One region of the Polaromonas sp. P1_E12 genome, then DNA from elsewhere that is predicted to be linked to it. Evidence: predicted binding sites of a transcription regulator. Region 1 holds the regulator's gene; each other region holds the start of a gene.
The links. Region 1 encodes LexA, which represses DNA repair genes until DNA is damaged. Its sites were predicted from a motif close to ACTGTATNNNNATACAGT; they were not measured.
Positions count from the first base shown of each region.

Region 2: the regulator LexA is predicted to act here: its motif matches at 4,608-4,625, upstream of imuA (translesion DNA synthesis-associated protein ImuA).
Region 3: the regulator LexA is predicted to act here: its motif matches at 3,982-3,999, upstream of AC1D13_RS03100 (DNA topoisomerase IV subunit B).
Region 4: the regulator LexA is predicted to act here: its motif matches at 2,802-2,819, upstream of AC1D13_RS03320 (PA0069 family radical SAM protein).

Region 1 is NZ_JBFUBB010000007.1:239,343-246,737, forward strand. It holds gene AC1D13_RS19380 (type IV pilus assembly protein FimV) at 1-1,559, shown strand, start outside; gene AC1D13_RS19385 (D-2-hydroxyacid dehydrogenase family protein) at 1,629-2,636, opposite strand; gene AC1D13_RS19390 (hypothetical protein) at 2,783-3,175, opposite strand; gene lexA (transcriptional repressor LexA) at 3,312-4,016, opposite strand; gene AC1D13_RS19400 (asparaginase) at 4,219-5,175, shown strand; gene adk (adenylate kinase) at 5,272-5,928, opposite strand; gene kdsB (3-deoxy-manno-octulosonate cytidylyltransferase) at 6,115-6,873, opposite strand; gene AC1D13_RS19415 (Trm112 family protein) at 6,911-7,093, opposite strand; gene lpxK (tetraacyldisaccharide 4'-kinase) at 7,074-7,395, opposite strand, start outside.
Region 2 is NZ_JBFUBB010000001.1:1,099,672-1,107,066, forward strand. It holds gene AC1D13_RS05415 (LysR family transcriptional regulator) at 1-709, opposite strand, end outside; gene AC1D13_RS05420 (SDR family oxidoreductase) at 805-1,839, shown strand; gene AC1D13_RS05425 (DUF2277 domain-containing protein) at 1,911-2,186, opposite strand; gene AC1D13_RS05430 (VOC family protein) at 2,273-2,683, opposite strand; gene AC1D13_RS05435 (disulfide bond formation protein B) at 2,931-3,437, shown strand; gene AC1D13_RS05440 (hypothetical protein) at 3,659-4,459, shown strand; gene imuA (translesion DNA synthesis-associated protein ImuA) at 4,654-5,499, shown strand; gene AC1D13_RS05450 (DNA polymerase Y subunit UmuC family protein) at 5,459-6,919, shown strand; gene AC1D13_RS05455 (error-prone DNA polymerase) at 6,927-7,395, shown strand, end outside.
Region 3 is NZ_JBFUBB010000001.1:608,585-615,979, forward strand. It holds gene dapA (4-hydroxy-tetrahydrodipicolinate synthase) at 1-815, opposite strand, end outside; gene AC1D13_RS03085 (class I SAM-dependent methyltransferase) at 921-1,532, opposite strand; gene AC1D13_RS03090 (SDR family oxidoreductase) at 1,633-2,442, opposite strand; gene AC1D13_RS03095 (MFS transporter) at 2,634-3,854, opposite strand; gene AC1D13_RS03100 (DNA topoisomerase IV subunit B) at 4,046-6,016, shown strand; gene AC1D13_RS03105 (hypothetical protein) at 6,013-7,122, shown strand; gene AC1D13_RS03110 (lytic transglycosylase domain-containing protein) at 7,241-7,395, shown strand, end outside.
Region 4 is NZ_JBFUBB010000001.1:661,151-668,545, forward strand. It holds gene AC1D13_RS03300 (NAD(P)H-dependent flavin oxidoreductase) at 1-805, shown strand, start outside; gene AC1D13_RS03305 (acyltransferase family protein) at 851-1,966, shown strand; gene AC1D13_RS03310 (DOPA 4,5-dioxygenase family protein) at 2,038-2,385, opposite strand; gene AC1D13_RS03315 (hypothetical protein) at 2,460-2,726, opposite strand; gene AC1D13_RS03320 (PA0069 family radical SAM protein) at 2,876-3,973, shown strand; gene AC1D13_RS03325 (GNAT family N-acetyltransferase) at 4,064-4,504, shown strand; gene AC1D13_RS03330 (amino acid ABC transporter permease) at 4,526-5,194, opposite strand; gene AC1D13_RS03335 (transporter substrate-binding domain-containing protein) at 5,290-6,087, opposite strand; gene AC1D13_RS03340 (phosphoethanolamine transferase) at 6,219-7,395, opposite strand, start outside.

The DNA.
Region 1 (7,395 bases):
CGGCTACCTCAGTTGGGTTGCTGCAGGCAACGCCTGCTGTTCGCGGGGCTGGCAAGTCCGCATCCGAGCCGGCGGGCAAGCTCCGTTCTCGCCTGAAACTTGACCCCATTGACCTGGCGGCCGAGCGCGACCCTGTGCTCCGGTCTTCGCCGGAGCTGCTGACGGAGCCCTCAACAGACGCCCAGCAGCGCGCTGCTGCCGCCGCACTGTGGCAGGCGCTTAATGCACAGCCGCAAGACATGGTGCGCGACAGCCAGCGCCTGAAATCCCTGGAAGCCGATGTTGCCGGCATGCTCGCGCGAAGCCAGAAAACCGAAAAAGCCGTGATGGAAATGCGCGGCCAGCTTGAGCAGGCGCGCGGTGAACGCTATAACAACTGGCTCGTATACGCCCTTTACGCCTTGCTGGTCGCCTCCCTTCTTGCGATCCTGGCACTATGGATACGTAGCCGACAGCAAAGCCGTGTCAGCCGGGGATCATGGTGGGGCAAAGGGTTTGCCGAAGACAGCGCGCCTTATGTGACTGAAGGTACGGGTAACACCGGGAAAGCCTTTTTGCGCGGGGCCTCAGAAGCTGAATCGGTGAGCGCCGGGCCTATGCCCGATTCGCTGGTTGATTTCGATCCCAGCGAACCATTTCTCGATGCGCCGAAAAATACGCCGGCTTCAAGCGCCGTGGCGCGCCCAAGGGTTGCCGAATCCAGATTCCCCTCGGAATTTCTGCCTAGCCTGAGCGGTATCAGCAGCATGCCGCGGATTGTGAATGCCGAAGAGCTGTTTGATGTGCAGCAACAGGCCGATTTTTTCCTGTCGCTCGGCCGGCCCGACAAGGCGGTAGATGTTCTGCGCCACCACATCATGGACAACGTGGAAACAAGCGCGCTCGTCTATCTCGACCTGTTTGACCTCTATCACAGCTTGGGACGCCGGGAGGATTACGACGCGTTGCGCACAGACTTCAACAAGATGTTCAATGCCAAGGTGCCGCCATTCGACGAATACGCGGCGAATACGCACGATCTTGAGTATTACACGGAGGCCCTCTCGCGGATTGAGGCCCTCTGGCCAACGCCCAAGGTACTCGACGTACTTGAAGAGTCCATATTCCGCAAACCGGATTCGCGGGGAGAGGTCTTCAGCCTGGCCGCCTACCGCGAGCTGTTGCTCCTCCACTCGATCGCAAAAAGGATTGTTAGCCGGCCGCCCGGCGACGCCGAAGCACCGGTAAAACCATCGGACGCACCGTCGATTCCGACCATGCCGGATACGCTCCCAAGCGTTGCAGGCTTTGGACCCACCAGCATCCAGCCACTGTCAGCCCGGTTCCAGATCGTGGCGCCTTTGCCGTCTCCTGCCGTGGCAGGTGCAACCGACCCGACGCAGCCTCCCGCTTCCCCCCGGCTTGGCCTTGATATTGATTTGAGTGCAGGTGAGGGCGGGGACCTGGTCCCGTTTCCATCGATCGACGCTGGTGCGCGGCCGCCGCAAGCCGCTGCCAACAATCTCATCGAGTTTGACCTCGACTTTCCGGATTCTTCGGGGCCGACGCAGAAAACTTGAGCGAAGTTTGAGCCTGGCTCGCCGGGAATCCCGGGTTTACGCGCACTTGATCAGGCTGGGCGTGTCACATCAGCGCCGTACTTGCAAGGCCCCCGGGTTGACGATATTGGTGGGCGTGCCCTTGATGAAGTTGACGACGTTGTCAAACGCCGCGCCAAAGTACAGCTCATAGCTGTCCTGTTCAACATAGCCAATATGCGGCGTGCAAATGCAGTTTTCCAGGCGGAGCAGCGCATGGCCTTGCAGGATGGGCTCCGACTCAAAAACATCGATGGCCGCCAGGCCGGGCCGCCCGCGATTGAGGGAGGCGATCAATGCTTCCGGCTCGATCAGCTCCGCCCTTGATGTATTCACCAGCAGGGACGTGGTTTTCATGCGCGACAGGTCTTCCAGCGTGACGATACCGCGTGTCTCTGCGTTGAGTCGCAGGTGAAGGCTCAGTACATCGCTTTGCTCAAAGAATTCGGCTTTGCTGGCCGCGACTTCAAAGCCATCGGCCTGTGCCCGCTCCAGTGATGCGTCGCGGCCCCAAATGACGACACGCATACCGAAGGCCCTGCCGTAGCCAGCCACAATTTGCCCGATCTTCCCGTAGCTCCATACCCCCAATGTCTTGCCCTTGAGGACGGAGCCAATGCCGAAGTTGGGTGGCATCGAAGCTGACTTGAGCCCTGCCTGCTGCCAGGCGCCATGCTTCAAGTGGGCTACATAGTGCGGAATGCGGCGCATGGCGGTCATCACCAGTGCCCAGGTCAGCTCCGCGGGTGCCGTAGGAGACCCAATGCCCTCGGCAACCGCGATGCCGCGTTCTGTGCAAGCCGCGACATCTATATGGCTTCCGACACGGCCTGTCTGGGCAATCAGCTTGAGTTTGGGCAGCTTTTCAATAACTTGCCGGTTGAGCTGGGTTCTCTCCCGGATCAGGACGATGACATCGGCATCCTTGAGGCGGACGGACAGCTGGCCGATGCCTTTAACGGTGTTGGTATAGACCTTGGCGGGGTAGGCCTCCAGCTTGGCTGCGCAGTTCAGTTTCCGCACCGCGTCCTGATAGTCGTCGAGGATCACAATATTCATGCCGATATTGTGCCTGCAAGATTTTTCTTCCTTGCCGCCGGGGTCACTTCCGACTGGGGATTTTGTATCTCAAGGAAACGCACTAGACGGCGCCGCAAAGCGCATAGGCCCGGGCTGAACTTCTGGTGGGAAGCTTGCCGTACCAGTTATCTCAAAGAGGTTTCTCGCTGGCTCATGCGCTCAAGTTCCGCGCAGACGTCGGCCATGCGGCCGGATATCACCATGCGGCCAGCGCACGCTGGGCCGACATTGGAGTCAAACTCACGGACAACTCGCAGCCGGCTGGGTCGGGACGCCTTGACAGAGCGTTGGACGGCAAGAGTACCAGTGGCGCGGGCAGACGGGCCGCGCATTGCCGCGAAATCGCCGGAAGCAAAGGGTAGCGCAAGCTGGTGAGATCTGGGCTGCGCGCCGGCTGGCGCGGAAAAACGGCTTGCCCCAGCCATACCCTGCGCCGGCAAAAACAATGACACCAATGCCTGCACGGGTGCCAGCAGGACTGACGACATTGGTGTATGTGAAAAACTGATGATTCCCATGATGAACTCCTGTATGAGAGAGGTTTACACAGGCAGGATTGCAAACTGGCAAATTGCCAGGAAGGCCCCGGCACCAGGGTGTTGGCCATCACAACGGCCAAACGCCCGCCACCTGGTGCGTGGCCAGGTGAACTGCCTACATCAGCATCGTGTTGCGAATGAGGCCGACGGCCAGGCCTTCCAGTTCGAAAGGCTCGCCGGGCTCGACCACAATGGTTTTAAAGTCCGGGTTTTCGGGCAGAAGTTCGATCAGGTGCTTGTTGCGGCGAAAGCGCTTGACGGTCACTTCATCACCCAGCCGGGCCACGACAATTTGACCATTCTTGGCTTCCTTTGATTGCTTGACGGCCAGCAGGTCGCCATCCATGATGCCTGCGTCCCGCATGCTCATGCCGCGAACCTTGAGCAGGTAGTCGGGCTGGCGCTGAAACAGGCTGCTTTCAAAATAATAGGTTTGCTCGACATGTTCCTGCGCGAGAATCGGGCTGCCAGCAGCAACCCGCCCCACCAGAGGTAGGGCGAGTTGGGCCAGGCTTTGCAACGGCAGGGAAAACTGTTTGATTCTGGATTCGTTCAGGCTGCGAAGGGCGTCATTGCGCAAACGTATGCCGCGTGAAGTCCCGCTGACCAGCTCGATGACGCCTTTGCGGGCCAGTGCCTGCAAGTGCTCCTCGGCGGCGTTGGCAGAGCGAAAGCCAAGCTCAGCGGCGATTTCAGCACGGGTGGGCGGGGCGCCCGTGCGCGCGATGGCGCTCTGGATCAATTCCAGAATTTGCTGCTGGCGCGCAGTGAGCTTGGGAGCCTCAGAGGGAAAATGCGGAAAGTTATCGAGTGTGCTCATCACTGTTGCTCCTTGAATCACAACTTCAGCCCGCTTGCGTATTGCCTGTTGCCTGTTGCCTGTTGCCTGTTGCCTGTTGCCTGTTGCCTGTTGCCTGTTGCCTGTTGCCTGTTGGCTTTGGGTACGCACGTTGCTGTAGCTGTTTTAATATCCAGTAACTGTATTTTCATCCAGTTTTTAAAAGATTGCAAGTTTACGTTTTATGTATCCTCAAAATATTGTGATTCTGGGCACTGGCGGCACGATTGCCGGGCAGGCTGCGAGTGCGTCGGACAACATCGGCTATACCGCCGCCCAGGTGGGCGTTGAGCAGCTGGTCGTGGCGGTCCCGTCCTTGGCAAGGTACGGCCCCTTGATGACCGAGCAGGTCGCGCAGGTCGACAGTAAGGACATGAGCTTCGAGGTATGGATGCAGCTGGCCAGTCGGGTCAATTACTTTCTGGCCCAGCCGGACGTGCAGGGCATTGTTATCACGCACGGAACGGACACGCTGGAAGAGACGGCATATTTCCTTCATGCGGTGTGCCGCCCCGATAAACCTGTGGTGCTGACCTGCGCCATGCGGCCCGCGACGGCGCTGGTGCCTGACGGCCCCCAGAACATGCTGGATGCCATGGCGGCGGCGCGTCATGCGGGGGCGAGGGGTGTGGTTGCGGTGTGCGCCGGAACCATCCACAGCGCGCTGGACGTGCAGAAAGTGCATACCTACAAGGTTGACGCCTTTGACTCTGGTGATGCGGGGCCGATTGGCTATGTGGAGGAAGGATTCCTCAGGTTAATGCGAAATTGGCCTGAAACCCATGTAGAACGAGCGCAAGCAGCTATTAAAATAATAGCGAACTCCGTGGTTCCGGTCCAGTGGCCGCACGTTGAGATCGTCATGAACCATGCCGGCGCCAGTGGTGCGGTCGTGGACGCGTTGCTGGCGCAGGGTGTTCAGGGGCTTGTAGTTGCCGCCACGGGTAATGGCACCTTGCACCATGCGCTGGAGGCGGCCTTGCTTCGCGCGCGGTCTGCGGGGGTGCGGGTCGTCCGGTCGACAAGGTGCCTCAATGGTCGTGTCTTGCCCACACCCGGGGATCTGTTTTCTGATTCGCAGGGGCTGAGCCCCGTGAAGGCGAGAATAGCGATGATGCTCGAGCTGTTGGCGCAAAGCTGAACCCTGCCTTCCGATTTCAGTCTGCCGGGAACTGGAATGAAAAAAGCCGTCAGACTGACGGCTTTGGGGTGCAGATGGACTCGCTGGAGGCTCGATTCAGCCCGCCAGCGCTTTGAACGCGCGGGCGGTGATCTCGTCAACACCGCCCATGCCGCTGATGGCACGGTATTTTGGGGCCAGTTCAGGCTCTGACTTTGCCCAGCTGGAGTAGTACTCAACCAGCGGACGGGTCTGCGCGCTGTAAACCTCCAGGCGCTTGCGGACGGTTTCTTCCTTGTCGTCATCGCGCTGGATCAGCGGCTCGCCGGTCACATCGTCTTTGCCTTCGACCTTGGGCGGATTGAACTTGACGTGATAGGTGCGGCCTGAGGCGGGGTGCGAACGGCGTCCGCTCATGCGCTCGATGATGGCGTCGAATGGTACGTCGATTTCAAGAACGTAATCCAGCTTGACGCCGGCAGACTTCATGGCGTCGGCCTGCGGAATGGTGCGGGGAAAGCCGTCAAACAGAAAGCCCTTGGCGCAGTCGGGCTGGGCAATGCGCTCTTTGACTAAATTGATGATCAGGTCGTCGCTGACCAGTGCACCCGAGTCCATGATTTTTTTGGCTTCAATGCCCAGCTGCGTGCCGGCTTTGACGGCCGCACGAAGCATGTCGCCGGTGGAAATCTGGGGAATGCCGTACTTCTGGCAGATGAAGGTCGCTTGCGTCCCTTTGCCCGCGCCAGGCGCGCCCAACAAAATCAGTCTCATGGATGTCCTCGGATTTTATGAATTCTTGAAGTCAGCCCGAACCGCCGGCCGGTTTCCGCAGGGGCTGCTTGACAGGTATGGAGGGCTGCCGGCACGCCCTGCAGGCCTCACACTTGTGTTTTTCCCAAGGATAGCATGCACCCCTGACAGCAACTTACGAGCCCGCGTCATGCCGGGGAGGGCAGGTCAGGAAAACAGCTTGCGGGCGAGGTCCAGGTCTTCCGGCGTGTCAACGCCCGGCCCAGGCACGTCGCCGGTGATGTGCACGGCGATGCGATGGCCGTGCCACAGCGCCCGGAGTTGCTCAAGGCACTCCAGTTGCTCGAGTGGCGACTGGGGAAGGCGCGGGAACTCCCGCAGAAATCCCACCCGATAGCCGTAAATGCCTACGTGCCGGAGTGGCCGGGGCAGGCTGCTGCCGGCCTCCCACCACGCCTTGCCGGTAAAGTCGCGCGCGGCCGGAATGGGTGAGCGGCTGAAGTAAAGGGCCGTATGGCGCGCATCAAGCACAACCTTGACCACATTGGGGTTGTTCAGGTCGGCCAGCTGCTGGATGGCATGCGCCGCCGTGCTCATGGCGCAGTCCGGGCGCTCGATGAGCAGGCGTGCGACCGCGTCGATCAAGGCCGGGTCAATCAGCGGCTCGTCACCTTGCACGTTCACCACAATGTCGTCGTCCGCGAGTCCCAGCACGCTGCAGGCTTCCGCGAGCCGGTCGCTGCCGCTGGGATGGTCTTCCCGGGTGAGCACGGCGGCGATGCCGAAAGACGCGCATTTTTCGATGATTTCGTTGCTGTCGGTTGCGACGACGGTGCGCAGGGCAGTGCTCTGCATCGCGCGCTGCGCCACACGCACGACCATGGGTGCGCCGCCGATGTCGGCGAGCGGCTTGTTGGGCAGGCGTGTAGAGGCCAGCCTGGCCGGAATGAGGACGGTGAAGCTCATGCTTTCGGGGTCTTGCCTGTGTTTTTCAAGGACCCGTTCACAGGCCGAGCTCTTCGTCGGTCAAGGTCCGCGCTTCGCTTTCCAGCAGCACGGGAAGCCCGTCGCGCACCGGGTACGCGAGGCGGGCGCTGCGGGAAACAAGTTCCTGTTTTTCCCGGTCGTAGTCGAGCGGGCCTTTGGTCACAGGGCAGACCAGCAGTTCAAGCAGTTTGGTGTCCATGGCCTGATGGTAAGGGAGAAATCAAAGGGGCCAGCCGGGCATCGAGTGCGGCAAAGAACGCTGGTTCGGGCGTAAACACCAAAGGCACGGCCAGAACCTCCCTTTGTGACGTGCCCTGCAGGGCAAAAAGCTTGACAGCGTCTTTTTCAGTGCACAGCACCACACGCCCTTTGAGCGCCTCCGCCTCCAGGTCTTGATCGGTGAAGTCATGGTGGTCGGGCAGGGCCGTTGTGGCCTGCAGCGTCAGGCCGGTTTCCCTCAGCATTCCGAAAAATGCTTCAGGGTTGGCTATGCCCGCAAGT
Region 2 (7,395 bases), on a different contig from region 1:
TGCCGGCGCCGGCACGTATCAGTGCCAGTTGCGCGAGGTCGCTGTCGGTACGCGTGGAAAACGCCGCCCGCTTCCATGCGGGCAAGGCTTTGCGCGCCGAACGCAGGAAGGGTGTCTCTTCGTCAAACCCGATCAGCGCATGCTGCGCCAGGTCCGTTGACGACTGCGGCGTGCCGCGCGCATCCAGGTAATCGCGGCGTGCGTAGAGACCCAGTTCCACTTCGCCCACGCTGCGAGCGATCAACAGGTCCTGCTTGGGCTGTGTCATGCGCACGGCAATGTCGGCTTCGCGTTGCAGCAGGTCCTGCACGCGGTTGGTCAGCACCAGTTCGATGGTCAGGCCCGGGTGCGTGCGTTGCAGTTGCGCGACGATGGGCGGCAGCACTTCAACACCGATGACTTCGCTCACCGTGACCCGCACCGTGCCGCGCACACCGTCACCCTGGCTTTCGGCGGCGCGGCGCAGGGCGGCTGCGGCGCTGGCCATTTCTTCGGCGAAGGGCCGCAGTCCCAGCGCGGCTTCGGTCGGCGCAAAACCGGTTTGTGAGCGCGTGAACAACGCCAGGCCGAGCGACTTTTCGAGGGAGGCGACATGGCGTCCGACCGTAGGCTGTGCCACCCCCAAAGACCGTGCCGCACCTGAGAGCGAACCCTCGTGCAGCACCCCTAAAAACGAACGGTAAAGCTCCCAGCCAGCATCTTCTTCCATACAAAAATGTATAGCCGTTACCCTGCTTTAGTCAATTCCATTTTGATGTCCCGGGGCCCAGAATTTCCCCATGACAACTTTTTTGGGAAATTGACATGAGCAGCAAACAAGACAAATCAAACACAGCACTGGTGCTGGGCGCAACCGGTGGCATCGGCGGGGAAGTCGCGCGGCAACTGGAGGCGGCAGGCTGGCAGGTTCGCGCGCTTAGGCGTGGCGAGCCGCGGCCGGGCGAGCAACGTGGCGGCATCACCTGGCTGCGTGGCGATGCGATGAATCCCGGCGACGTCATGGCTGCAGCACAAGGCTGCGGCGTGATAGTTCACGCAGTCAATCCGCCCGGCTATCGTCGCTGGGGCGAGCTGGTGCTGCCTATGCTGGACAACACGATTGCGGCCGCCCGGGCGCAGGGCGCGACCATCGTGCTGCCGGGCACGGTCTACAACTACGGGCCAGACGCATTTCCCAGCCTCCGGGAGGATTCACCGCAACACCCGCAAACTGCCAAAGGTGCGATTCGCGTGCAGCTCGAGCAGCGGCTCAAGGATGCGACCAGCGACAGCGGCCAGGGCGGCTGCCGGGTGATCATCGTGCGCGCGGGGGATTTTTTCGGGTCGGGTGCCGGGAACAGCTGGTTCTCGCAAGGCCTGGTTCGGCCGGGTGTTCCGGTACGCAGTGTGAAGCTCCCAGGCAAGCCTGGCGTCGGTCACCAATGGGCCTATTTGCCGGATGTGGCGCGTACCATGGTCGCCTTGCTGGCACGGCGCGACGTTCTGCCTGCATTTGCAACCTTCCATATGAACGGCCAGTGGGACGCCGACGGCCGCCAGCTGGCTGAAGCGATCTGCCGTGTCGTCGCACGCCGCGGTGGCCCTCAGCCGTCTATCAAATCCTTTCCCTGGTGGGCGGTGACGCTGGCCGCGCCCTTTGTTGAGACCCTGCGCGAGCTGCGCCAGATGCGCTACCTCTGGAACACGCCGGTACGCATGGACAACGCCGCCCTGGTGGCGATGCTCGGCGCGGAGCCGCACACGCCGCTGGACATTGCCGTGGAGGAAACACTGCAAGGGCTGGGCTGCCTTGTTGCGCATGGCGGGGATTTCAACCATGGAAGTGTCCGCCGCAGCTGAAGCAAGTCAAGCTCGGCCTTTTGATGTCGTCAAGCGCTTTCGTTGGGCGAGGCCGACTTGGGGGAGGGCGGCTACTGGCTCGTGCCAAACCTCAGCGCCGACCTGGCACGCGCCCGTTCTGCTTCCACCTCACGGTTGCGCGGCTCGGCGTTGGTCACCAGTGTGCGGATGAGAACCCGTGCCGAGGCCGCCACCTCTTCCACGGCACGATCGAACGCGGCCTCGTTCGCCTTGGACGGCACGTTGAACCCGCTGAGCTTTCTCACAAACTGCAACGAGGCGTCACGGATTTCCAGTTCCGTGGCCGGCGGCTCGAAGTTGAATAAAGTCTTGATGTTGCGGCACATGGCGGCTCCTTGAAGCAAAAGACTTGGAAATCATTCCACGGCGCATTTTGCCGCCAGCCGCAACCCTTCGCCCAGCCTGGTTGTATCTATTCAGCGGGCCTGATCACCACTGATTCAGCCGACGCCACAAAAGGCCCGTGGTACACCGCTTCGATGTTGTTGCCGTCCGGATCCAGCACAAAGGCGGCGTAGTAGCCGGGGTGGTATTTGCGTTCACCCGGCGCGCCGTTGTCGGTGCCGCCTGCGGCCAGGGCGGCTTCGTAGAAGGCTTTGACTTCTGCGTGGTCTTTGGCCCGGAAAGCCAGATGAACGTGCGAGGTAGGTCCGTCGGCTTGGTCTATCCACAACTCGTCGCCGGAAAAATGATCGTCGGCTTCCTGGATGGCACTTTCCTTGTTCAGTGACTTCAGCACGGCGCGGTAAAAGCGCTTGCTGGCCGCGAGGTCATGGGCGCGCAGGTGAATATGGTCGATGAGTCGTCCGCGGTGTATTTCCATCATGGGGTCCTTTCTGGGATCTTCAAAAAAACTGACGTCCTGAAAATCTACGCCCGCCGGGGTGGCCCATCTGTAGGACAAACGCTGGCAAATTAGGGCGAGAGGGGACCAGGGGGCGGGAGCGACAGGGATGGGTAAGGCGGCGAAGAATCTGCCCTGCATGTATCGCCGAAGGGAACTTATCCGGCACCAAACGCCCGAACCCCTGGACAATTCATAATTCATCCAGAAAAAAGAGGGCTCCCTGATGTTTTTGACGTATTTCGACGCCATGCCGCGCCGCGTGCTGGCGCTGATCGCCGTGGCCTGCGTGGCCATGCTGGCCTTTGGCCTGTACCTGCAGCATGTGGTGGGCCTGGAGCCTTGCCCGATGTGCATCGTGCAGCGGTATGCGCTGGTGCTGGTGGCGGTGGTGGCGGGCGTGACGGCCATCGCCAAAAGCCGGGGCCTGCTGATCGCCGGTTCAGGCCTGATGGTGCTGCTCTCGGGTTTTGGTGCTTTTGTGGCGGCGCGCCAAAGTTTCCTGCAGTGGTATCCGCCTGAAATTGCCTCTTGCGGCCGCGACTTTTACGGAATGATTGAAACCTTTCCGCTCAAACGCGCCATTCCCATGATCTTCAAGGGCAGCGGCGACTGCACCAAGATCGACTGGACCTTTCTGGGCGGCTCGATTGCCAACTGGTCTTTCCTGTGTTTTGTGGCTATTGCGGTCGTGGGCTTGCTGCTGATCGCACGCCAGGCGCGCAAGCGCTGAATCGACCACATCGCCAGTTTGGCGGCGCATTGCCCCCGGCCAGCTCATCCTGCGAGCTTGAGGGCCGCAGCGACGCACCCATAGCCGAAGCATGTAATTTTTCACCTGAAAAAGGGGATGGCGCCAGCCGCGCGCCATGACTAGACTGAATATCCAGTCGTCGGTTTTACCGGAAGGTCAGCTCATCAACATTGCCGCGCTGCGGCACAAGGATGGTCCCCATGGCAGCAGGAAGGGTGTTATCGCGCTTTGGCTTCCCGGTCCTGGCGAGTGCCGGCGCCGCTGCCAGTGCCTATTTCCTGGGAAACCAGCCGGTGGTGCCGGTCAAGTTCTCCACGTGGAGAAACACGACGAATCCACAACAGCCGGAACACATGACCGTCAAATACGGACGGGGTTCGTGGGGTCATTACGAAGATTTCCGGATGGGCAGTGGCCCACCCCGTACAGATTTGCCAAAGTTTGGCGCCGTGAACCAGCTGACCGGCATAGACGAGTCCAAGCCTTACTCGAACCTGGCCTATGGCAGCCATACACCGACCGAGCACAGGGACCGCTTCCTGGCGCGTCCGGCCCCAGAAAGCGATCGCAAGAAGGGACGGGAATACCGCTATGACTCCAAGGAGGCGATGCGCGCAAAGGTGTCGGTGTTCGAGCTCTGGAAGCTCAAGCAGATGACGAGCGAACGTCAGCAGCACGGCGTGTTTCACCTGTTCGGTGAGGCACCCGACCCCTACACGACGCGGTGCATGACGCACATTGAAACGCTGGCGAGTGTTCGTGGCCAAAAGTTGTCTCCCCAAAACCCTTCAAAGGTGGCGCACGAGTTTCATGAGCTCAACCCCTCCACCACCGAGAAGCCCAAGCTGAAAACCTATTCGGTGGAGGGCGTTCAGCGCCCTGGCAATGTGCCGGTCGGCACCCCGGTCAAGAACCACCCCGGCACGCTGGACAAGGCGTATTGGGAGGCGGCCGACAAGGGCGCCCACAACGTGGGCCGGCCACTCCCGCCCAAACTCTAGACGCGCGAGAACAGCGGTACCGCCGGCAAGCGCGCTGCATCCTGATTTGCAGGGAGGTGCCGGTTTTCCCGGTGGCTCCGGGGTGAATAATTCTCGACTGGGGTACCCGGGTTTCATGCAGGTTGGCAGGGCGTCGAATCGATCATATACTGTACATAAATACAGTACATCCAGCTTGATCCGGACCACCTTCCATGCCCACCCTTACCGCAATGCCCAGCGCTTTGCCGGACTTTGCCGACGCCCTGAATGCCCAGGTTTGGCGGGCCGGCGAACTGGGCAGCGCGAGTGTGCAGACGGTGGCCACAGGTTATGCGGCGCTCGACCTGGCCTTGCCAGGAGGAGGCTGGCCGCAGGGCGCACTGGTTGAACTGCTGCTGCCGCAGGCGGGCCAGCAGGAATGGGGTTTGCTGGCGCCCGGTCTGGCCCGGGCCCTCAACCAGCCCGCCGCACCGGATGAGCCTGGCGCGCAACTGACGGCGCTGGTCGGTGCGCCTTATCTGCCATTTGGCCCGGCGCTGGGCGCGCGCCAGATCGACATGCGGCGGCTCATCAGCATTCACGGCAAGCCCGGTGACGCGCCTTCGCTGCTCTGGGCCACGCGAGAGGCGCTGCAGTGCGCTGACGTGACCGCCGTGCTGGCCTGGCTGCCGGATGCGCGCAGTGCCCACCTGCGCCGCCTGCAGATTGCCGCGCATGCGCACCACAAGCTGCTGTTTGTGTTCCGGCCGCTGCGGGCCCAACACGAATCGTCACCCGCGCCGCTGCGCCTGCTGCTGGAAGGCGCTGTGCAGGAGGGCGGCAATCTGCTGGTCCACGTGCTCAAGCGCCGCGGCCCGCCACTGGCTGCGCCGGTGCTGCTCGACACCCGGCCCGCCCGGCTGTCAGCGCTGCTGGCAGCCAGTCGCGACAGGGCCCGGCAAAAGCGGGAAGAGCTTGCCCCCATCCTGCTGCCGTCGCTGGTGTCGCTGCCTGTTACTTCACCCCGGAGCCCCATCCATGCGTTGCTGGATCGCATTGCGCATCTCGATCACCACTGACGCGGTGCAGTCATGGACCCAGGACGCCGCCGCCGTGCAACAAGCGGTGGCCAGCCTGGCGCTGGGCTTCACGCCGCGCGTCGCGCTGGTCGACGAAGCGGTGCTGATGGACGTGACGGGCAGCCTGCGCCTGTTTGGCGGGCTGGCGTGGCTGATGCAGCTGCTGGCGCAGAAAATTGAGCTGTTTTTTGAATCAAATCAGGCTGTTGCCCTTATAGAACGTGCGCAAGGTGCTACATCTTTGATAGCGCTCGGGCGGTTAAGACTACGGCTTCGGATGCAGCAAGGCCAGGCCGGCGCGATGAAAAAACGCGTGGCCGACCTGCCCATGCACACGCTGACGGCCGCCCGCCCGCACCTCGCTGTGCTGGAGCGCATTGGCTGCCGCAGCTGGGACGACCTGCTGCTCCTGCCGCGTGACGGCGTGGCGCGGCGTTTTGGCGCCGAGCTGCTGGAGGCGCTGGACCGTGCCCGCGGCACCGTCGCCGACGACTACGCGTGGCAAGTGCTGCCCGAACACTTTGAGGAAAAACTGGAGCTCAACGCACTGGTCACTCATGGGCCCGCGCTGATGGCGGGCGTTGAGCGCCTGCTGGTTCACCTGCACGCCTGGCTGCTGGGGCGGCAGAGCGGGCTCTGCGCCCTGAAAATCATCTGGCACCTGGATAAACGCCGCGATGTGCCTCCGACCGGCGAGCTCGAGATTCGCACCGCCCAGCCTGCACAAGACCTGCGTCACATGGCACGCCTCATCTCAGAGCACCTGGCGCAGCAAAAGCTGCCGGCGCCGGTGCACAGCCTGACGCTGCAGTCGCTGGCCACCGAGCTGCTGGCCGATTCGGCAGCCGCCACCGGCAGCCTGTTGATGGAAACGCGCCGGCAGGGCGACAGCGTGGTGGAGCTGCTCGAGCGGTTGAGCGCCCGCCTGGGCGATGCCAATGTGCAAGCCTGGCAACCTTGCACCGACCACCGGCCCGAGCTGATGCAGCGCTGGGTGAGCGCCCGAAGCGCTATTAAATCGATAGCTGCTTGCGCACAACCAGTGCGCGCCAGGGCTCTAAAAGGCTTAAGAAAAACCACTTCGCATGCTTTTCCGGATGCCCGGGTTGAAGCCTTGTACCCTGCCTGGCTGCTGCCCGAGCCGCTGAAGCTGCAAGCTGCAGGCAACAGCCCGGTGTACCAGGGCAAGCTGACGCGCCTGGCCGGGCCGCAGCGGCTGGAGGCTGCCGAATGGCTGCTGGCCGATCACGAAAACCGCAACGCTGAGCCGGGCCTGTGTGAAAAGCCGTGGGCGTTTCGCGACTACTACATCTACCGCAGCCAGCAGGGCAGCTTGCTGTGGGTTTACAGCGAAAGGCTGGGCTCCGCCGCCCAGGCCGGCAGGCAGCGCACCTGGTATTTGCACGGCTTTTTTGCCTGAGGCCCGCATGCCTGCCTACGCACTTCCCGATTACGCCGAACTGCACGCGCTGAGCAACTTCAGCTTCCAGCGTGGCGCCTCGCACGCGCAGGAACTGGCCGAACGCGCTTCCGAGCTGGGCTACAAGGCGCTGGCCATCACCGACGAATGTTCGGTGGCCGGGGTGGTCAGGGCGCATGAGGTGGCAAAAGAGATGGGCCTCAAGCTGCTGCCGGGCGCGGAATTTTTGGTGCAGGCGCCCGATGCCTTCAGGCTGGTGGTGCTGCCGCACAACGCGGCAGGCTGGGGCAACCTGTGCGAGTTCATCACCGAAGCGCGCAAGGCCGGTGACGTGGTGGAAAAAGGCAGCTACCGCGTCGCGCTGGGCGAAACGGATTTCTCCCGGCTGGGGGATTGCGAAATTTTGCTCGCGCCCCTGCATGAAGCAGGTGCGAGTGCTATCAATACAGAAGCGCTTTGCGCTCATTGCGCCTGGG
Region 3 (7,395 bases), on a different contig from region 1:
GGCAGGCGCAACGTCCCACCGCAAAGACCCATGCGGGCCATGGCCCACTTGACGGGAATCGGGTTGGCTTCGACAAAGAGGTTTCGATGCAGCGGCAGCAATTTAAGTTGCAGCTCCATGGCGCGACGGGTGTCGCCGGCCACTGCGGCCACGCAGAGTTCATGCATGAGGCGGGGCGCGACGTTGGCTGTCACGCTGACATTGCCCTGGCCGCCGCAAAGCATCAGCGCCACCGCGGTCGGGTCGTCGCCTGAATACACGGCAAAGCCCTTGGGCACTTCCTTGATCAGCCACTGGGCGCGCTCGATATTGCCGGTGGCTTCCTTGATGCCGACAATGCCGGGCACCTGGGCCAGGCGCAGCACGGTGGCATGCGCCATATCGGCGACGGTGCGGCCGGGCACGTTGTAAAGCACGGTGGGGAGGTCGCCAACCGCTTCCGCAATCGCCTTGAAGTGCCGGTACTGGCCTTCCTGGGTGGGCTTGTTGTAATAAGGGACGACCTGCAGCTGGCAGTCCGCGCCAACGCCTTTGGCAAATTTGGCCAATTCGATGGCTTCGGCCGTTGAGTTGGCACCGCAGCCAGCCATGATCGGCACGCGCTTTTTGGCCTGCTCAACTGACACCCGGATGATTTCGCAATGTTCTTCGACATTGACGGTTGGGGATTCGCCGGTGGTGCCGACCACGCCGATGCAGTCGGTCCCTTCGGCAATGTGCCAGTCAACCAGCTTGCGCAGGGTGGGGTAATCTACGCTGCCGTCTTCGTGCAAGGGCGTTGCCAGTGCAACGATGCTGCCAGTAATGGGTTTCATGCTCTGCTTGTAAACGTTCGCGGCCATGCAGGTATCTGGGGTGTTCCGGCCTGAACAGCTTCAAGCCGGCCCCGGAAAAGGCCAATCCTGCATTCTACCCAGAGCCTAGGTCAGTCTATAGCGGGGTGGACCCCCTTCCGCGGTATGAAGGGGGGCGGATAAACCCGCGGTGCTGGCTGAGTCGCGGACGGCGGCGATGCGCTGGACAAAGCGTGGCGGACGCTCCTCAAAACCCTCCTCGAAGGCCACCACTTTCAGGCCCTGGCAGACCTGCAGCAATTCACCGGGACGCAGTAAAAAGTCGGGGCGCGAGGGTTTGCCTACCGTTTCATTGCCCTGCGTAAAAGTTTCGTAAATCAGCACGCCACCCGGCGCCAGGCTGGCCAGCAGCGTGGGCAGGAGCGGCCGCCACAGGTAATTGGTGACGATGACGGCTTCAAACTGTCGTCCTTCAAAAGGCCAGGGACCTTCCTCAATGTCGGCCACCACGGCTTCAACGGTTTGGGCGGGGCGCGTGGGAAGAGCTGATGCTATGAATTCGATAGCTGCTTGCGCAAGATCCACAAGGGCCAGAGGGTGATTTCGTTCATAAAACCAGCGGGCATGACGGCCATGGCCGCAGGCCACGTCCAGCACTACGCCGCGCTCAGGCACCAGGTGCGACCAGCGCTGCACCCAGGCGGAGGGTGGTTCCGTGCCATGCGCGGTACCGGTCATAGGGTTTTTCCGCCGGGCCGCCCCAAGGAAAAATGCGCCCCATAAGTGAGATCAGGGGCAGCGCGCCGCAGGCTCGGAGTGACAAGCGTGGGGGCTGTATTCATGGTCTTACGTCATCTTTGAGCGCGGCGAGCGCCATCGCCTCGACCCGGCCCGGCGCGATCAGCTTGAGCCAGCGGCCCAGCTTGCCCTTGGCCGTCATGACCACCTCGCGTTCCCGGCGCGCCATGCCCTCAAGGATGAGCCGTGCGCATTCTTCCACGCTCATGGCGTCGTCTTCCTTCAGGCCGCTGGCACCGGCCGCCTCACCGGCCGCGTTGAAGCCGCGGTGGCGGATGCGGGTGGCGACCACGCCCGGGTAGGCCGTCGTTACGCTGACACCGGCCGTTTTAAGCTCGGCGCGCAATGCCTCGAAGAAGCCCGTCATGGCGAATTTGGTGGCGCTGTAGGCTGTGCGGCCCGGCACACCGATCAGGCCCGCCAGGCTGGAGACCGCCACGATGCTGCCGTGGCGCACTTTTAAGTAAGGCAAGGCGGCATGGGTGCACCAGACGCTGCCCCAGAGGTTGATGCGCATCAACTGTTCGTACCAGGCCAGGTCCTGGGCCTTGACGTCTTCAAAAAGGGCTTGCGCCGACATGCCTGCGTTGTTGATCAAGGCATCGATTTGCCCGAACCGGCCGATGGCGGCGGCCACCAGCTGGCGGCATTGGTCCTCTTGCGACACATCGGTTTTGACGGCCAGGGTCAGCGCCCCATGGGCGGCGCATTGGCCCGCAACCTCATTGAGCAGTGCTTCATTGCGCGCGGCCAGCACCAGCGCCACGCCGGCGCCGTGGGTTTTGGCCAATTGCCGCGCCATTTCAGCGCCTATGCCGTCAGAGGCTCCGGTAATTACTATTGTTTTCATAGCTGCTTGCGCCCGTCCTGATTGGGCCGCAGCCCAAAACACACATAAAACCCCTGGGAAGGGCCTTGCGCTAGAAGCAGGCCCAGACCTGGTTGGCGAGTGTGAACAGGAAATCCGGCCGTGTGTAGAGGGCAAACACCCCCAGCGACGCGATGATCGCAAGCGTCCACAGGCCGATTCTTTTGGCCATCTCAGGCCCCTTGGGGCACGGCCGCGCGTGCAATCGGTGATTCACGCACCGGCAGGTTCACCAGCGCGGCAAACACGCCCAATGCAATCGCGATGTACCAGACGATGTCGTAGCTGCCCGTGCGGTCATACAAATAGCCGCCCAGCCAGACGCCCAGGAAGGAGCCGATCTGATGGCTGAAGAAGATAAAGCCGCCCAGCATCGACAAGTGCTGGATGCCGAAGATCTGCGCCACGACGGCGTTGGTCGGCGGGATGGTCGACAGCCACAGCAGGCCCATCAGGCTGGCAAAGATGTAAACGCTCAAGGGGCTCAGCGGTGCCGCCAGGAACACGGCGATCACGATGGCGCGCGAGAGATAAATCGTCGCCAGGATCTTGCGTTTGGCGATTTTCTGACCCAGCGAGCCTGCAATATAGGTGCCAAACACATTAAAGAGGCCGATCAGCGCCAGCGCATAGCTGGCCACCTGGGGAGACAGGCCCTTGTCCTTGAGGTAGCTGGGCATGTGCACGCCGATGAACACCACCTGGAAGCCGCAGACAAAGTAACCCGCCATCAGCAATTGAAAGCTCGGGTACTTGAAAGCCTCGCGCAGCGCCTGAAGGATAGTTTGCTCGCGTTTGGCAGGCTGCCCGCCGGTAAAACCGCCTTCGCGCAGGCCCAATGCCAGCGGCGCAATCAGCAGCACCGCGCCGCTCAGCACCAGCAAAGCCTCTTTCCAGCCCAGGCTGCTGATCAGCAAACCTTCGGTCGGCACCATCAGGAACTGGCCGAATGAGCCCGCCGCCGCGGCCACGCCCATGGCCCACGAGCGTTTGTCGGCCGAAATATTGCGCCCGATCACGCCGTAAATCACGGCATACGTGGTTCCGGCCTGTGCGGCGCCAATCAGCACGCCGGCTGTCAGGGTGAACAGGAAACCGGTGGGCGACAGCGCCATGCCCACCAGGCCCAGCCCGTACAGCAGCGCGCCGCCCACGATCACGCGGAAGGCGCCAAAGCGGTCGGCCGCCATGCCGGCGAAGATGCCGAACACCCCCCAGGACAGGTTTTGCACCGCCAGCGCAAAGGCAAAAGTCTCGCGCGTCCAGCCCTGCGCCTGCGTGATGGGCTGCAGCCAGAGGCCAAAACCGTGGCGAATGCCCATGGACAGCGTGACGATGGTGGCGCCGCAGATCAGCACCTGCAGCATGGAGAGTTTTTTGGTGTCGGTGGTCATGGGCGAGTCGCCTCGAGTGGCGAAAAAAGGAAAGGCCTGAGGCGGCCGGGAGGCTCTTTGCCGACTGTAACGAAAATGGCGAAACACTGCCGGGGCCGTCCTTCGTTCCCACCCTTGAATCAGACGGGCTGTATGTTTGTACAGTGACTTTTGCGGCCCCGACTACAATTGCGGCAATTCTTTCATCTGCCATGGCTGACAAACTACCCACTGAATATTCCGAAGGCTCGATCCGTGTGCTCAAGGGCCTGGAGCCCGTCAAGCAGCGCCCGGGCATGTACACCCGCACCGACAACCCCCTGCACATCATCCAGGAGGTGCTGGACAACTCCGCCGACGAGGCCCTGGCCGGCTACGGCAAGAAGATCAAGGTGACGCTGCACACCGACGGATCGGTGAGCGTTGATGACGATGGCCGGGGCGTTCCCTTTGGCCTGCACCCGGAAGAAAAGGTGCCGGTCATCGAGATCGTCTACACCCGGCTGCACGCCGGCGGCAAGTTCGACAAGGGCAAGGGCGGCGCCTACAGCTTTTCGGGCGGCCTGCACGGCGTCGGCGTGAGCGTGACGAATGCACTGTCCAAACGCCTGGAAGTCACCTCCTACCGTGAAGGTATGGTCGCCCATCTGGTGTTCTCCGGCGGGGACGTGACCGAGAAACTGCACCTGCGCAAAAACGGCGAGGGCGACCGCAAGACCGGAACCACCGTCCGCGCCTGGCCCGATTCCAAATACTTTGAATCGGCCGCGCTGCCCATGGCCGAGCTCACGCACCTGCTGCGCAGCAAGGCGGTGCTGATGCCCGGCGTCACGGTGACGCTGACCAACGAGAAAACCAAAGACGTCCAGACCTGGCTCTACAAGGGCGGCCTGCGCGACTACCTGATGCAGACCCTGACCGGCGACCCGGTGATCCCGATGTTTGAGGGCGAAGGTTTTGCCGACGCTTCGCACGAGAGTTTTGCCGAAGGCGAGGGCGCGCAGTGGTGCGTGGCCTTCACCGAAGAGGGCCAGCCGGTGCGCGAAAGCTACGTCAACCTGATTCCCACCAGCGCCGGCGGCACGCATGAAAGCGGCCTGCGCGACGGCCTCTTCAATGCCGTCAAGAGCTTTGTCGACCTGCATTCGCTGCTGCCCAAGGGGGTCAAGCTCTTGCCCGAAGACGTTTTTGCCCGTGCCAGCTATGTCCTGAGCGCCAAAGTGCTCGATCCGCAGTTCCAGGGCCAGATCAAGGAACGCCTCAATTCACGCGACGCGGTACGGCTGGTGTCGAGCTTTGTGCGGCCGACGCTGGAGCTCTGGCTTAATCAGCACGTCGACTACGGCCGCAAACTGGCCGAACTGGCCATCAAGGCCGCCCAAACCCGGCAGAAAGCCGGCCAGAAGGTCGAAAAACGCAAAGGCTCCGGCGTGGCCGTGCTGCCCGGCAAGCTGACCGACTGCGAAAGCCGGGACCTGGCGCACAACGAAGTCTTCCTGGTCGAAGGCGATTCGGCCGGCGGCAGCGCCAAGATGGGCCGCGACAAGGAAAGCCAGGCCATCCTGCCGCTGCGCGGCAAGGTGCTCAATACCTGGGAGGTCGAGCGCGACCGCCTGTTTGCCAACACCGAAATCCACGACATCGCGGTCGCCATCGGCGTCGATCCGCACGGCCCCAATGACACGCCCGACCTGAGCGGCCTGCGCTACGGCAAGGTCTGCATCCTGAGCGACGCCGATGTGGACGGCTCGCACATCCAGGTGCTGCTTTTGACCCTCTTTTTCCGCCACTTCCCCAAATTGATCGAATCGGGTAATGTGTATGTCGCCCGGCCGCCGCTGTTCCGGGTGGACGCGCCGGCCCGCGGCAAAAAGCCGGCATCCAAGGTGTATGCCCTGGACGAAGGCGAGCTGATTGCCATTTTGGACAAGTTACGCAAGGATGGCGTGAAGGAAGGCGCCTGGAGCATCAGCCGCTTCAAGGGCCTGGGCGAGATGAGCGCGGAACAATTATGGGAAACCACACTCAATCCTGACACCCGCCGCCTGTTGCCCGTGCAATTGGGCAACCAGGATTTTCTGCAAACCGAGACGCTCATCACCAAGCTGATGGGCAAAGGCGAGGCCGCAGCGCGCCGCGAACTGATGGAGTTGCACGGTGACAGCGTCGAGGTGGACGTTTGAGGCTTCTCCTGTCGTTTGCGCGTGTGATGGGCATCGTGGTACTGGTGCTTGCCGCATTCTGGGCGACGGTGGCACTTGCGCGCCATGAATTCATGGCCTCCGGCTTTGCTTTCGCTCTTGCCGCAGGTGGTTTGTGTTTGTCGATTTTTTCAGAGAAGGCCATCGCCAGAAAGAAGCAGCAGGCGGAGAAAGAGGTCACGTTGGAGGCGCTGCTGTTTAGCGACAGTGCGCTGGACGTGCCATTTCGCTGGTTTCGCTGGCTCTGTTTTGTCGTTGCGCTGTTGCTGATTTTTGGGGTAACGGGTTTGCTGGCAAGGGCGACCTGGCAGGAAGGGAAGTTGGTTCCCGTGGCCTTGCTGAGCAGTTTTGCTGTTCTATTGTTTGTGTACATTGGCAGTTTGTTTGTTTCAGGTTATGCCGCATGGCAATCCGGCAGCGCGTTGAAGGCGGATTTGCTGGGCTTGAGGCTCTGCGGCTTGCCCGCTATCGCCTGGAAGCATATTCGCGGGATCGACCTTAAGCAGTTTGAAGTCAAGGGGCAAAAGAAAGCCATCTTGATGTTGGCGCTTGATCCGGCGACGTTCAACGAGCTGAAATCTGCCTTGGTGCCGAGGTCGCTTCATTGGACGGGTCCCAAATTAAGGGAGAAGCCTGCGGTAGTAGAGTTTGGTTGCGATTTTTTAGGAAGAGACCCGGAGCTCGTCGTTCGGGCCGTCCAGTTCATCGCGGACAAATCAGGTGGGCGAAGGGTCAAGGGCTGGAACTACCTTGAAGCAATTGACGTGGCGGAGCAGCGAGAGCAAGCTGCTGAACTCCGCAGGGAGGCAAACCGCAAGAGTGACCTGCTGTTTGCCGAGCTGCAGCGAATGAACCGGTCGGGACCTGTTGATGAAAAAAGACTGGCGGAAATTGACCGTCAAATGCAGGCTGAACTCGAACGGATGAGTTCAGCGGCCAATGCAGAAGTAAATGCTTTCAAGCACAACATGAGTGCACTGGATGAGCGCCTGAAGCCGCTGAAATGGTTTTACAGGGGAATGGTGGTTTTGCTGATTGTCATGATTGGTGGGGCCGTTTTAAGAATTGTGCTCACACTGAAGTCCTGACTCGTGACGATGAATAACTTGATGTTTTACCGTTCCTGCAAGCTGACCTCGTGGTTCCGACGGCCTGAGGCCGACAGGTTTGCCTGGATGGTTGAGCAATCAACAATGGATTTCTTTTATGAAAATTTTTAGTGGCAAACCCAGGCTCTGGCCGGGTTTCTTTTTGAGCCTGCTAATGCTGCTGTCGCAGCAATCTGCCCATGCCGACATCTGGGGCTACGTGGACAAAGACGGCATTGCGCATTTTTCGGCTGTGCGGCTGGATGAGCGCTA
Region 4 (7,395 bases), on a different contig from region 1:
TGAGTGGCTGGCCGAGATCAGCGAGGCACTGGCAGCCCACAACAAGGCCAACCCTGACAAGCCGGCGGCGCCTTTTGCCATCAACCAGATCGTGCACAAGTCCAACGACCGCCTGGAGCACGACATGGAAATGTGCGTGAAGTACAAGGTGCCCATCTACATCACCAGCCTGGGTGCACGCGAAGACATCAACGCTGCCGCCCACAGCTACGGCGGCGTGGTGCTGCACGACATCATCAACAACAAGTTCGCCCGCAAGGCCATTGAAAAGGGCGCCGACGGCCTGGTGGCCGTGGCAGCCGGCGCTGGCGGCCACGCGGGTGTGAAGAGCCCGTTCGCGCTGATCCAGGAAATCCGCCAGTGGTTTGACGGCCCTCTGGCGCTGTCGGGCGCCATCTCCACTGGCGGCGCGGTGCTGGCCGCGCAGGCCATGGGCGCCGACTTTGCCTATATCGGTTCGGCGTTCATCGCGACGGACGAAGCGCGCGCGGCCGACGCCTACAAGCAGGCCATCGTTGACGGAAATTCCGACGACATCGTCTACAGCAGCCTTTTTACCGGCGTGCACGGCAACTACCTCGCGCCGTCGATTCGCGCTGCTGGCATGGACCCTGAGAACCTGCCCGAAGGCGACGTCAAGACCATGAACTTCGGCGGCGGCGAAGGCAGCAAGTCCAAAGCGTGGAAAGACATCTGGGGTTGCGGCCAGGGCATTGGCTCTGTCAGCAAGGTCCAAAGCGCCGCGGCCTTTGTGGACCAGCTCAGGCGCGAGTACGAGCAGGCACGCAAACGGGTCTGCGCTTAAGCGCCATCGCCACCTTTGAGCAGCGCTGCGCCTGAAATACCCGCCTTGACCACCGCGACCCGACGCTTTCCCGGCATGGATGCCCTCAAAGGGCTGGCCTGCGTCCTCATTGTTTTGCATCACCTGGCTTTTTACGGCCCGATGTCGGATGTGGTGCACCCGTTTGCACCGGCCTTGATGGACTGGCTTTACGACTACGCCCGCATGGCCGTGCAGGTGTTCCTGGTCGTGAGCGGTTTTCTGGCGGCGGCCTCGCTGGCGCCACAGGGTGTGGCCGTGTTCGGTGCACCTGGCACCCTGATTTTTCGCCGCTACTGGCGACTCGTCAAACCCTATCTGGTGGCGCTGGCCGTGAGCATGCTCGTGGCCGCGTTGGTCAGGCCCTGGTTCGCACATCATTCGGTGCCGGATGCTCCCACGGTGCACCAGCTGCTCGCCCATGTCCTGTTGCTGCAGGATCTGCTCGGGCAGGACGCGCTTTCTGCCGGTGTCTGGTACGTGGCCATCGACTTCCAGCTCTACGCCATGGCGGTTCTCATCTTTGCCTTTGCCCGGCGGTTCCAGTTTCAGCCACACAACGGCGACGCAACGCACACTACTTCGGTTTCGGCCCCACTCGGCGTGAGCCTCATCCTGTTGGTTGCCTTGGCTTCGCTGCTGTTTTTCAACCGCCTGCCGGCCTTTGATATCACCGCCCTCTATTTTTGCGGCTCCTATGCCCTGGGCATGCTGGCCTTCTGGGCCTCAAACCGCCTTGGCGCGCGGCGCAGCTTCTGGCTCGTGACCCTGGCGGTGATGGGCGGGCTCGCCCTGGCGCTGGATTTCAGGGGGCGCCTGGTGGTGGCACTGGTCACCGCCTTCGGCCTGGTCGGGCTGGCGGTGCTGCAGCCACAGTCCTGGCCGGTGCGATGGCTGCAGCAGCGCCGGCTGGTGCAGCTGGGCCAGATGTCCTACTCTGTGTTCCTCATCCACTTTCCGGTGTGCCTGCTGGTCAATGCCATCGTGAGCCATTTCTGGCCCACGCAGCTTGCGGCAAATGTGCTGGGCCTGCTGCTGGCCTTCCTGCTGTCGCTGCTGGCGGGCTGGGTGCTGTATCAGTCGGTGGAATCGCGGCCGATTCCTTTGCGGCCGCGCTGGTTGAGTCGCTTTTATTTGCGTTAAAAAGCAGCTCTTCGCCTTTCTGGACAAGCGCAACTAGCTATTGAATTAATAGCATTCAACCGGAGCCAGGCTCACTGCCTGAACATCTCCAGCTTCAATGCCGCAGGCTCACCCAGCCATGAAGCATGCGTGGTGTGGTCGGCCAGGTCGTCGCCGGTGAGCCCGTGCACAAACACATCCAGTCCGTCGCGGTGTTCTTCGAGCCAGGGAATGACGCTGTCAAACGCCGCGCGGTCAAATGCCAGCTGGCAACTCCAGCGCGGGTGCGGTCCCACCTCTCGTTCATGCACCCGCCCCACGGCAATCCCGAAAAGCGCACCGGCCTTTTCGCACAGGGCGCGTGCCTGCTCAACGGTGCCGGGCCCGAAGTACACATGGGCGTGGTAGCGGGCATAAAGGTTTTCGGGACGCTGGATCATGGTGAAACGGAAAGGGAGAAGAGGGACGGAAAAATGAAAAAGGGGGCGTATCAATGACTGCATTGGATGAGTCCTCAGGCATCCTCCAGAAACGTCAGGGCCGGTAGCGGTGCATCGGGGTTTTCTTCTCGGGCTTTTGCATGCGTCTGCTTCATGCGCTGCCGGCAATGCGCCAGGTCTTTTACCTGAAACAGGAAAAACACCTCGGCCGCGTCTTCCGCGTTTTGCCAGAGGTGCTCCAGATACATGCCTTGCTTCGCATGTTCGTCCGCGTCCTTTTCCAGCTGCTGTTTAACGGCGGCCAGCGGCGCGCCGGTGAGTTTTACCAGTACGTGTGCCATGGGACGTCTCCTGCTTTAAACCCATTATTGCGGGCCCTGTTGCAGACATTTGCTAAAGGGTTTTTGTTTGAATATACTGTATTTATATACAGTATCTTTCTGCGACCATGCCGGGCACTGCGCTTGCCCCCACCAAATCTTATTAATCCATGTCCGACGCCATCATCCCGCTACACGCCATCAAGGGCCGAGGCACTGCCACGCGCATGCCGCACCGGTTTGAAAAAGACGTGCGCAACGCATGGGACGACGGCTGGGGTACGCTGGAAGAAGGCGCGGCGGGCGAGGCGCCCCGGATCGAAACCACGGTCACGATGGAAGAAGCGCGCAGCGCCATTGTCGGCAACGATTCGCCCGATATCTTTTTTGACTACAGCATCAATCCCTACCGGGGCTGTGAGCATGGCTGTGTGTACTGTTATGCGCGGCCCACACACAGCTACCTCAATCTTTCGCCGGGGCTGGACTTTGAAACGAAGATCATCGCCAAGCGCAATATTGCCGAGGTGCTGCGCGCCGACCTGCGCAAACGCAGCTATGTTCCCAAGCTGCTTAACATCGGCTCGGCCACAGACTGCTACCAGCCCGCCGAGCGCGAGCTGCGACTGACGCGCAGCATCATCGAGGTGATGCAGGAAGTGCGGCACCCGTTCTCTTTGATCACCAAATCCAGCGGCGTGGAGCGCGACCTGGACCTGCTGGCGCCGCTGGCTGCTGACAAGCTGGCCGCCGCCTACGTGACCATCACCACGCTCGACGGCGAACTCGCGCGCAAGCTGGAGCCGCGCGCGGCCGCACCGCACCGGCGCCTGCGCACCATCCGCACGCTGGCAGAGCACGGCGTTCCCGTCGGCGTCAGTGTGGCGCCGCAAATCCCATTTGTGAACGACGACATGGAGCATGTGCTGGAGGCCGCCTGGGAGGCCGGTGCGCGCAGCGCGTTCTATACCGTGATCCGTCTGCCCTGGGAAGTGGCACCCATCTTCAAGGAGTGGCTGGAGCTGCACTACCCGCAGCGCGCCGCGCGCATCATGGCGCGCATCCACGAAATGCGTGGCGGCAAGGACTACGACAGCGACTTCGCCACGCGCATGAAAGGCCACGGCCTGTGGGCCGAACTCATCAAGCAGCGTTTTGAGAAAGCCTGCAACCGGATTGGCTTTAACCGCCAGCGCATTGAGCTGGATTTGAGCCGGTTCCGGCCGCCAGCGGCTGCGGGGTCCGAGGGGCAGGGTAGGCTGTTTTAAGAGGGCCCGCTGTCAATTCAGCGCGGGGGCTATAGTCCCGGAAGCCTGTGCGTCGCACCTCACGCCGTTTGACAATCAAAGGAGCTCACCTTGGCACTCGAGTGGAAATATTCATCGGAAGGCATGGTCGCCGCAGACTGGGAAGAACTGTCGAACCTTTACCGGATGGCCCCACTGGGCGACAAGAAGCCGGCCGACCTGCAGGTCGTATTCATCAACAGCATGTTCAAGTGTTTTGTGTACGACGCCGGCAAGCTGATTGCCGCCGGCCGTGCGGTGGCGGACGGCAAGGATTGCTCTTATATCTGCGACATCGCGGTAGCGCCGGACCGGCAGGGCTCCGGCATGGGCAAGGACATGGTCGCGGCGCTGGTGCGGCTTTCCAGCGGTCACAAAAAAATCATCCTCTACGCGGTGGCCGGCAAGGAACCGTTTTACCGCAAGCTTGGCTTTCGGCGCATGCTGACCGCGATGGCGATTTTTGCGAATACCGAGCAAGCGCTGCAAAGCGGTTTGATCAGCGATAACTGATCGGGCAACCGAGAGCCGGCCCTAACGCAGATAACTGCGGTTCAGCCTCACTTCAAGCTTTTTCTGCAGCGTTTCAAACGAGGCGCTCATGGCCCAGTAAATGCCCGCCGCCGCCAGGTACAGCGGAAAGGGCTGGAAGGTCGTGGCAATCACTTCCTTGGTCGCCAGCATCAGCTCGCCCACGGCAATCACCGACACCAGCGAGGTGTCCTTGATCAGGCTGATCAGGCTGTTGGAGAGACTGGGCACCGCCAGACGCAGGGCCTGCGGGCCGATCACATAGCGCAGTGTTTGCGCTTGTGTGAGGCCCAGGCTGCGGGCGGCGTTCCACTGCCCGTGTTCCACACCGTTGATCGCGCCGCGAATGGTTTCCGACAGGTAGGCTCCCACGTTCAGGCTCAGGCCCAGGATGCCCGCGCTGATCGGGTCGAACTGGATGCCGATGCTAGGCAGGCCGAAGTAAATGACGAAGAGCTGCACCAGCAGCGGCGTGCCGCGCATGCAGCTGACGTACAGCGTTGCAAACTGCGAAAGCCCAGGCACCTTCGCCAGTCGCGTCACAGCCACGATGGTACCGATGATGGCACCGAAGAATACAGATGCCACCGCCAGCAGCAGCGTCCACGCCGCGCCTTTGAGCATCAGTGGCAGGGCATCGCGCAGCAACTGGGTCAAGCCAGACAAATCCATGGGAGTCTCCACAAATAAAAACCCCGGCAGTGAGCCGGGGTTGCTTCAGGGCGCCTGCCGGAAAGCGGCGCGCGGCTGATCGAATGTTACTTCGGTTATTTCACGGCGACAGGCGGCTTGCTCACGTCGCGGTCAAACCACTTGGTGGATATCTTCGCGAAGCTGCCGTCGGCCTGCAGGTCGGCCAGCGCCTTGTCGATGGCGGCCTTGAACTTCGGGTTGTTCTTGACGAAGGGAATGCCGGATTTTTCAAGGTCGCCCACGGGCGCACCGGGCTTGAGCGGCAGCTTGGTTTGTTTGACGATGTAGGGAATCAGCAGGCTGTCGTTGAGCGCGGCGTCAATGCGGCCCAAAGCCAGGTCTTGCAAATACTCTTGCGCGCCGGGATAGGTCTTCACGTCAATGCCGCCGACTTTTTTGGCGATGTCGGCGTAGTTGGTGCCCTGGCCCAGGCCGAGCTTTTTGCCCTTGAGGTCGGCCAACGTCTTGAACTCGCGCTTTTCATCCTTGCGGATGATCAGTTGCGGTGCAGAGATGGTGTAGGGCTCGGAGAAGTCAAAGGTCTCCTTGCGCTTGTCGGTGATGCCGACCTGGTTGATCACCACGTCGTACTTGCCGGCCTGCAGGCCTGCCAGGATGGCACTCCACTCGCTCGTGGAGAACTCGGCTTTGACGCCCAGCTTCTGCGCCAGGGCATTGGCCAGTTCCACTTCAAAGCCGGCGAGCTGGCCGCCTTCCTTGTAGTTGAAGGGCGGGTAGGTGCCTTCAAGTGCAACTTTGAGGGTGCCGCGCTGTTTGACGGTGTCGAGCAGGTCGGCTGCGCTGGCGCTGAGTGCGAGCGTCAAAAGAAGTGTGGAAGCGATGGTGGAGGCGGCAGCCTTGCGAATATTCATATTCAACCCCTGCATAAGAGAATTGTTATTGAGATGAAAAGTGAATATTAAATCTGCCGTCACATTGGTGCATGCAGGGCGACAAAGGCCCTACGGCGCATCCGGATGCTTCGCGGACGCTGAGCGCGGACTCAGGGCTTGGCGCAGTGGGCGTAGATGTCGAGCGCAGGCTTGTAGACGCTGGTCTGCACATTCATCAGGCCGAGCACCGAGTGGAAGTAATTGTCGTGGCTCACCATGGCGTCCAGTTGCTCCTTCAGGCATGCCGTCGTCAGCTTGTTGCGCTGCTCGAATGCGGGTGAGAGCCAGGTGATCCACGGCACGCGCTTTTGCACTTCAGGCGCAATGCCGTAGGGCATGCCGTGCAGGTAGAGGTTGTTCTCACCCAGCGACTCTCCGTGGTCGGCGAGGTAGAGCAGGGCAGGCGCGCTGCGCGCCTCTTGTGCCTTGAGCCACTGGATGGAAGACGCCAGCAATTTGTCGGTGTAGACGATGCTGTTGTCATAGGCATTGAGCAGGCCTTCGCGGCTGCAGCTTTGCAGCGCGTTGTCGGTGCACTCGGGCAGGAATTTTTTGACGGCTTGGGGCGAGCGCTTGTAATACGCCGGGCCGTGGCCACCCATCTGGTGCATCACGACCACCACGCCCTTGGCGCGGCGCTCGGCCGGCAGCGCGGCAATGCGTTCGTCAATGCCGTGCAGCATGACTTCGTCAAAACATTCGCCGCTGTCGCACAGGCCCGGTACTTTGAGCTGTATGGTGTTCACGTTGGGCACGCGGTCGCACACGCCCTTGCAGCCTGACTGGTTGTCTATCCATAGCACGGCCAGGCCCGCGCGCTGCAGCACGTCCAGCATGCCTTCGTAGTTGGCCGGGCGTGAGTCATAGGCTTCACGCCCGAAGTTGGAGAACATGCAAGGCACGGAGGCTGCCGTGCTGGTGCCGCACGACCATGCATTGCGCAGGCTCACCACGCTTTCCTGGGCCAGCAGCGGGTTGGTGGGCCGGCTGTAGCCGTTGAGTGAAAAGTTGGCGCTGCGCGCTGTTTCACCCAGCACCAGCAACAGCAGCGGTGGCTTGGTTTGGGCTGTGTAATTGGCACCGAGTTTTGCGTCTTCACCCAACGGCAACAGAGTGGATTCGTCGCGCTGAAAGGGCTTGGCCGCGATGGCGCCTAGCGCGTAATAGGAATTGAGTGGGTTGATGAGATAACGCACATGCGTGTAGTTGCGCATGACGGAGGCAATGCTCTGGAAAAACAGGAACACCACTAACACCAGCAGCACGCACGCTCCGGTCAGCGTGGCT